One region of the Planococcus rifietoensis genome, then DNA from elsewhere that is predicted to be linked to it. Evidence: riboswitches for the same ligand, from Rfam matches in the RefSeq annotation. Region 1 holds a riboswitch; the other holds the start of a gene.
What was found. A riboswitch is a leader RNA that binds a small molecule or an ion and turns the genes downstream of it on or off. The one in region 1 is predicted to bind cyclic di-GMP.

Region 1 (4,214 bases):
GTGGCGTTTGCTGCTGGCTGCATTTTCGCAGCCGCCCGCTCGAAATAATCCATCTCAAGTTCTGCTGCCAATTCTTCCTGCTGCTTTTTGCGTCTCTTGGCTACAAGGAGAATGATTCCCGTCAACAAGATCACAGCCACTCCGGCAAGTACGTACCAAAGAAGTGGAACGCCTGTCCAGAATGTCGTGACCGGCTCTTCTTCGGCCAGTTCCGGACGCCCTTGGAATTCTGTCGCAAAAATTGAAATGCGGTCATCGAGTTCTGCCGGCGTCGGCTGGAACTCGTTCATGCTGAGCGATGCGCTGACCGTATTCCCGAGTAAATTACGGATATCGGTCATGTTCTGCTCGGTCAAACTTGCCGGATTGTCCGGCACCGGCGGCTCGACGCCGACATTGATCGTAATATCGTCGATGACATAAGGGCTCATCTCGATCTGCCGGCTAATGCGGTTGACTTCGCGATTGATGCGTTCTTCGGTCCGTTCGGATTCACTCGTTCCGGTGCCGTCTGCTGCGGGGTAATTGGCAATATCCGTTTCCCCGGTTCCGGCATCATCTGCCAGCGCCGCCCCTTCACTTGCATAAGTTTCGACGATCCGCTCGACGCTGATGTCGATGCCTTCGCCCGTTTCGAGATCAACCGGCTCCACCAATTGCTCTTCGCGTTTTTCTTTCGTGAAATCGATGTTTGCCATAACGGAAACAACGACTTTGTCCTGCCCGAGCAATAGCCCGAGCATCTGCTGCAATTCACGTTGAATATCTTGTTCGATGCCTTGCTGGATTTCTCGGTTTTGCTGATAGACCGTCAAATTGGTGTCCGGAGCGCCTGTATCTTGCAATTCAAATACTTGTCCGTTCTGATCCATAATGACGATTTGTTCCATCGGTAAATTCGGCACCGACTTGCTGACCAAATGGTATAAACCGTTGATTTGTTTTTGGTCCAAATTCAAAGTGCCGTCGCCTTGGATGACGATCGATGCGGTCGACACTTGTTCTTCATCGGTCAGCCAGACATTTTCTTTCGGCAAGGTAATCATGACGTTGGCATCAGTCACGCCAGCGATTTGTTTCACCAAATACGCAAGTTCGTTTTGCATCGCGTCACGTTCCACGACATCAAAATGGCGGTCGGTCATCCCAAGCCCCATGTTTTCACTGAATATGCCGTACGTGACATTGCCGTTTTTCGGCAAGCCCTCTGCCGCTAGGCTCACTTTCAAGCTGGCGACTTGCTCGTCCGGGACGGAGATGGTCGAGCCGTCCGTCGACACTTCGACTGGAATTCCTTGGGTTTCGATCGCTGCCTTGATTTCGCCTGCTTCCGCAGGATCCAAATTGGAGTACAAAGGCGACATATTCGTTTGGCTATTGAAGAAAACAAAAAGCCCTAGGGCAAGTAATGTGATGAAAAAGGACGCGGCCATCAGCCATTTGGTCGCTTTCGATAAACTGCCCCAGGAGTCTTTTGTTTTGGTTTTATAGGTTTCGAACTTCTCTTTCATTGAACGCACACCTTAATTTCTTTCATACTTGCATTCTCATCACTTCTTGGTACGCTTCCACCACTTTATTGCGCACTTGCATTGTCATTTGAAGCGATAGGCTCGCTTTTTGCGAAGCGATCATCACTTCATGGACGTCTTTCACTTCGCCCGTCAACAATTGATCCGTCTTTTTATCGGATACATTTTGCGCCGCGCTGACTTCTTTCAATGCATTCTTGAAGACATCGCCGAACCCTGTCGCTTGCGGCTCCGGCTGCATTTTTTCCAGGAATTGATTTTGCAGAAACGGTGTTTGCAACTGTGCAATTTTCTCCATGCTGCCCCTCCTAAACTAAACTTCGTTATTTTCCGATTTCCAATGCTTTCATAAACATGCTTTTCGAGGCATTCATCGCAGTGACATTCGCTTCATAGGAACGCGTCGCCGACATCAAATCGACCATTTCCTTGATCGGGTCCACATTCGACGTGCGCACATATCCTTCAGCATCTGCGTCCGGATGTTCCGGATCGTAAGTGACCGGAAACGGTGTAGCGTCTTCACGGATGGCACTTGCTTTTACGCCTGCCCCGGCTCCTTTATTTTCCATGGCGGCCGTTAATTGCTTAGCGAATGGCGAAGCGCCGGCGGTCGATAATTCCACAGTCTTGCGGCGGTAAGGTACCCATTCCCCGTTGACCAACTCTGCACGGTTCGTATTGGCGTTGGCGATATTCGAAGACACAACATCCATTCGCAAACGGTTGGCGGTTAGACCAGATGCGCTAATATTCAGACCATTAAATAAAGACATAAGCGTTATCTCCCTCCATTGATGACTGAACTCAAGCTGGAAAACTTGCCGTTGACGCGCTCTGTCACGGCGTTATACCATAACTGGTTTTTCGCCAGTTCTGCCATTTCAACATCCATATCGACATTATTGCCGTTCGGTGTCATTTTCGTGTTGTGGTTGACCGTTACTGGCGTTGCCCCCGCCCCACTTTGGAATTCCAGGTGGCGTGCATCGGTGCGGTAGCTCTTCATCTGCGAGGCGCTTGCCTGTTCCATCGCCTGTTGAAAATTCACTTGCTTACTTTTGTAATTTGCTGTATCGACATTGGCGATATTGCCTGCATGAACACGCTGTTTCAATGTCGAAGTCGACAATGCCTGCTCCATTTTTTGAATGCTTGATGGAAAGATGTTCATCTTTTTTCTCCCCTCGTCCCCAAATTTGCCCAAATAAAAAACCCACTTTGAAAAAGGCGGATTTGAGTCAAATCTACCATCTTTCGGTAACCCGGCGATCCTGTGTCTTAGACAGTTAGACCCGTGGCTTTGCGTCCTTAACTTTCGTATAAGTTTGCTATTTTCGTCATGATATGGGTATATTTTTCTTTAAACTCGTCTTTTAGAATCATTTTGAGTCGTTACTACCTCGGTATAGTATCATGCTTTTTTTATTTTGGCTATTTTATTTTATAAAAAAATTCTACTATTTTTTCCATTTAATCTACGGTTTTCTGTTAAAATGAAGACACCACAAAGAATACATAGTCCAAAAGACTATTAAGAGGAAGGTGACTAGGTAATATGTTTCGAGGATTATACACAGCTACCTCAGGAATGATGTCTCAAAATAGGAATCAACAAATATTGACAAATAATCTATCAAATTCCAATACCCCGGGATTCAAGACAGATGAAGCGGCTATTCGCTCGTTTCCACAGCAATTGATCAAAGCGCAAAATGCCAATCAGCCTGCGCCGATTGGCCGACTTTCCACTGGCGTTTACGTTCAAGAAGCGATTCCTTCATTCCTGCAAGGGCCGATACGCGAAACGGGGAATGCGACCGATTTCGCCTTAGTCAACGATAATTTGCCGCTAGATGCCGAAACCGGGGAACGCGGCACGTTATTGTTTGCGGTTGAAACAGAACAAGGCGACATCCGCTATACGCGTAACGGGCAATTCACGGTCGATGCGGAAGGATTCCTTGCGACCAGCTTCGGCCAGCGGGTGCTCGGCGACAACCTCCAGCCGATTCAAGTCGGCGATGGCGGATTTTCTGTCCAAACGAACGGCGAACTCACGCGTTCGGATGGCGTAGATGCCGGAAGTATCTGGATTGGCGCTGCGGACGAGCCGGAACAATTGATCAAGCAAGGGCACAATTTGCTTGCCTGGGCAGGAGACGATGCGGATGCACCGGCACTTGCTGAAGATGCCGAACGATTCGTCAAGCAAGGTTTTGTCGAACAATCGAATGTCGATTTGACCCGCACGATGACCGACATGATGACCGCTTACCGCGGATTCGAATCCAACCAAAAAGTGATCCAGGCCTATGACCGCAGCATGGAAAAAGCGGTTAATGAAATCGGCCGGGTCTGATAAGGAGCCAATCATATGAACATCCAAATGAATGCGGCAAGCAGCTCAATGCGCGAACTTCAGAAAAAAATTGATATGATCGCCAATAATGTCGCCAACGTCAATACGACAGGCTATAAAAAACAAGAAGCCAATTTTGCGGACGCCTTGCTTCACAGCGTGAATAAGCAAGCCGGTCCTGCCAACGAAATTGGAAGAAGCACACCGGACGGGCTGCGCATCGGCGGTGGGATGTTATTGTCTGATGGCATCACCCGCCATTCGCTTGGGCAGATGCAGGAAACAGGTCGCGAACTGGACTTTGCGATTGATTCGCCGAA
Region 2 (4,214 bases), 470 kb from region 1:
TCTGCCAGGCTGAACCCATCTGCATCAGGCAGTTTTGCATCCAATAACACCATCTGCGGATGCAATGTGTAAAATAATTCCGTACCTTTTTGGCCATCCAAAGCGATGACGACAGGAATGCCTTTAGGCTCCAATGTCTCTTTAAGCTTCGCGGCGAATTCAGCATCGGAATCGATGACCAATACGAGGGCTTCTTCACTCGAGGCTTCGATTTCCGGTGTCTCCAACTCGGTCTCTTGTTGGCTTGCAGACTCATCAGCTGCAAAATAGTTTCGGAATGAAGACATGAATCCTTCGAGCGAATCGACAGCAAGCAACTCGGTACTGTGTTCCGAGAAAACGTCCAGTTCGCGTGCGCAAAACTCGGACAGTTCCATCATGCCAATCGTTCCGGCAGTGCCTTTCATCGTATGCAAAAACCGGTAGACTTCGCGTTCTGGGATCGTGCCTTGGCCAGCCCATTTCGAGAAATCCCGTTCCATTCGTGTGGCAAGTAAAGCTTTATAATCTGTTTGGGCCAATTTCTTTCACCGTCCTTAAAAGAATGTCCCGAACTTGATGTGGGACGATATGCGGAGTTTTGGTTTCATAAATGAGGTTTCGTAATATGTCATTTGAATAGTTAAATAGATAATATTTTCCACTTATAGAATAACATCAATCGGCTTCCGAGTAAGTGATTTATCCTTTGAAACATGACTTTCCAATGACGTTTTCAAAGTTCTTTGCAAAAAAGAGTGCCAGAAATGAAAAAAATAAAAAGACACTTCCAAAAATCATGAGAAGTGTCTGATCTTTTCATGGCTTGAGCGTCATCCAACTGCCAACATGGTGGATAGCAATTCCTTCATAGGCAGGGTACGCCGAGTAATGGGCGGCTACTTCAGCCAACTGCAAATTCATGAACGCTTCGCCTTCTTCAGCAAACGTAATGATGCTGCCTTCATCGGTGACGCCTGTTTCTACGCCCACGACTACATGTTTGCCATATTTTTCGGCCATGGCGATTTCGTTTTTGACGATTTCGATGATCATAGGCGCGGAATCCCGGTAAGCCATCAGTGTTACCCCGTCTGTATTGGCGATCACCCATTCGGCCAAGACTCCGCTGCCGAATGTATTTTTATAAGGAATCTCGTCGAACCAAAAAGGCATATCGGCTTCAAGCGGCAAGTTCAACTGCGCAGAGCTCACTGCGGCTCTTTGAAGAAGAGATTGATACGACTTCACGGTAGCAGCACGCTTCGAATTCCATCCGCTGTATAAATAAGGCTCCACATCCAAATGGATGCCATCAAAATCTGCCTGCTCTGTCGATCCGCTTTGGTAATTGCCAAGCCAGTTCATCAACATGTTCTGGTTCGTATAGCCTTTTGGCGCAACCCAGGCCGGTGCTCCGTCGAGTGCAAATACAGCTATGCCGCGTGCATGCGCTTGTGTGACAAAGCTGCGGTACGTGTTTTTGGGAATGTCGCGGTCGATTTGGACATAGACTTTATTGATGTTTTTATTTTCTAGAAAAGCCAGCACCGCGCCTTCATCTTCCACAAACATCCACGGATTCCATAGCCAAGTGGCACGTGTATCAGGCGCATCGCCGCTTGCCTGTGCGTTTCCTGCATGGCTGAACGCCAGCATAAGAGACATCGCGAACATTAACATCGCCGCTTTCTTCAACATATTCTGTTCCTCCATTCTGTCAGCCGAGGCCCACAGAATGGGTACCTGGCAACCTGACGACCGTGCACTGATTAAGCAGTGGGTAGGCTCATGGCTTTGCGTCCTTCCTTTTCAGGTAAGTTTGCCTTTTTCAGTTTTTTTCTTATTATAATTCCAGTATGTTGCATTAAAATAGTAACTATGTACCTATTAAAGCTTTTACGTGACACTTATTGAGAAATTTGAAACAAAAGAAAGTCGCAATCAGGAAAACGGCTATTAGGGGCAGTGTGATCATTAAGATGCCTTTTCGTGTTTGCTAAGAATCGTTTCCGTGTTGTTCATGAAAATATTGAGCCCATTTGCTGACCAGAAGGTGAGTCATAGCAATAAAACCAAAAAGCCCCAATGAAATAAAAAGCTGTGTCACGTCCTATTCTATCCTATCCTTTCTTGATTTCGTGATTTTTAAAAAGAAGATTGCATGAGAAAGAGCGCGGACAAACCGAACAATGCTGCAAGGGACATAAAAAGGATGCACCCAGCAATCCGCCTCTTCCTGGCATCGTCGGCATATTTTTCTTGTATATAAGCGGCCCATTTCCAAACTAGAATATGGGTTATCACGATAAAACCAAGAATGAGCAAGCTGATAAGAGATTGTGTCATAACAAGTCCTTTCCACTAAAAGTTATTTCCTGTTATTCTTCCTTACCCGTAAATGGGGGAATCACGCTGAACTTTTAGGAATGAAAAGTTTCTGGTTCACACATATAGTAATAAAAATAAAAAGTGTTTCCAGTTATAAAACGAGTTATTTTTCTGAATTATCGGGTAACTAAGGATATATTATTTTTTATAGTTCTATTTTATTAGAAAATACCCTTTTTTGTATAATCTTATTAGAATAATTAGATTCTTTTTTATTCAATTTTTTTACATTTAATTTATAACTAGTCGAATCGACAAAAATATTTTCCCCATACTGTGTCTTTCCCCTCATCACACACTCTTCGTCTCACAATCTATTATCCAGAATTTAGCGCCTCAAATCGAATGCATGATTTCAACTGACATAGCCATGGGTTTAGGAATCCAAAATAGCTCCAAAACAAAAAATGCAGTCCTGTAGAGCGCAGGTGCGTTTTTGCATGTATAAATCGCAAGCAAAAATTCATTACTGTTTCCGGCAAAGTAGCAGCCCGTCTAATGCAGCAAGCTTTTAAAAATTGAATAGCGGCATCTTGAACAGGAGGGACAACCATGTCGACAGAACGCTTAGTCGCGGAATTCAAGGCGCTTGTCCGCATTGACTCGGAATCGTTCGCGGAAGGCGCATTTCAAAAACACTTGATGCAAAGATTCAAGGATCTTGGCCTGCACATTTGGGAAGACGATACGATGGCGCAGACGGGGCTTGGTGCCAATAACTTCATTGCCCGACTCGACGGGGAGGCTTCCATCGAACCGTTGTTTTTCTCTTCCCATATCGATACGGTTTCTCCCGGAAAAGGGATCCAGCCGATCGAAGAAAATGGACGCGTCGTATCGGATCAGACGACCATTTTGGCAGCCGATGACAAGGCCGGCATTGCGATCATGCTTGAGCTGATCAAGCGTTTGAAAGAACAAAATATCCAGCATGGCCCGCTCGAATTCATTCTGACGCCTGGTGAAGAAGTCGGCTTGCTTGGCGCGAAAGCCGCGGACATGGATCAATTGCAAGCGAAGTACGGATATGTGCTGGATAATGGCGGCCCGGTCGGAGGCATCATCACCGCAAGCCCGACGATGCAGCGCCTCAATATCCGTGTGACGGGCAAGGCGGCGCACGCTGGGTTGGAGCCGGAAAAAGGAATTTCCGCCATCGAAGTGGCGTCACAAGCAATTGTGCGGATGAAACTTGGGCGCATTGACGAAGAGACCACGGCCAATATCGGCCAGATCCACGGCGGGACTGCGATGAACATTGTCATGGACCATTTGGAGCTGGTTGCGGAAGTGCGTTCTTTAAATCATCAGAAATGCCTGGATCAAGTGGAAGCGATGCGAAAAGCGCTCGAAGAGGAAGTGGAGCGCTCCGGGGCGCAGCTCGACTTTCTGGCGACTCAATTGATCACGGGTTATCAATTTGATTCAGCGCATCCACTGCTCGCCCATGCCAAGCGCAGCCTAGAGCTTTTAGGGCGCGAAGCGCGTTTTGAACGGAGTGGCGGCGGGACCGATGCCAATGTCTTCAATGAAAAAGGGAAGACCGTAGTCAATGTGTCCATTGGCTATGAAAACATCCATACAGTCGAAGAATATATCCCGATTGACGAATTTGAGGGTGCGGTAGAATTTGCGCTGCAATTAGTGAAGGGGATGCCCGATTTCCATGTTGAATCAGGCGAATAGAATGGAAGAAACGAATGTCAGCAATGCTCCGTTCAACTTCTGCGTCCATCCATGGGCTTTCAATGATTTACCCGCAGTGTAAAAGGGAGGAATCAGCATGACACCGATCATTGCCTTTACCCTTATCATGCTCATTTGGACAGTCAGTGATTACATCT

Region 2: linked by a shared signal. The riboswitch ahead of AUC31_RS14605 (amidase) and the one ahead of flgB (flagellar basal body rod protein FlgB) in region 1 are both predicted to bind cyclic di-GMP.

What each region holds. Positions count from the first base shown of each region.
Region 1 covers NZ_CP013659.2:3,403,660-3,407,873, reverse strand. Annotated here, with positions in the region: gene fliF (flagellar basal-body MS-ring/collar protein FliF) at 1-1,511, opposite strand, end outside; gene fliE (flagellar hook-basal body complex protein FliE) at 1,534-1,830, opposite strand; gene flgC (flagellar basal body rod protein FlgC) at 1,856-2,308, opposite strand; gene flgB (flagellar basal body rod protein FlgB) at 2,314-2,706, opposite strand; cyclic di-GMP riboswitch class I at 2,789-2,875, opposite strand; gene AUC31_RS16975 (flagellar hook-basal body protein) at 3,091-3,894, shown strand; gene AUC31_RS16970 (flagellar hook-basal body protein) at 3,910-4,214, shown strand, end outside.
Region 2 covers NZ_CP013659.2:2,935,643-2,939,856, reverse strand. Annotated here, with positions in the region: gene AUC31_RS14610 (diguanylate cyclase) at 1-521, opposite strand, end outside; gene AUC31_RS14605 (amidase) at 799-1,680, opposite strand; cyclic di-GMP riboswitch class I at 1,725-1,816, opposite strand; gene AUC31_RS14595 (M20/M25/M40 family metallo-hydrolase) at 2,923-4,056, shown strand; gene AUC31_RS14590 (hypothetical protein) at 4,154-4,214, shown strand, end outside.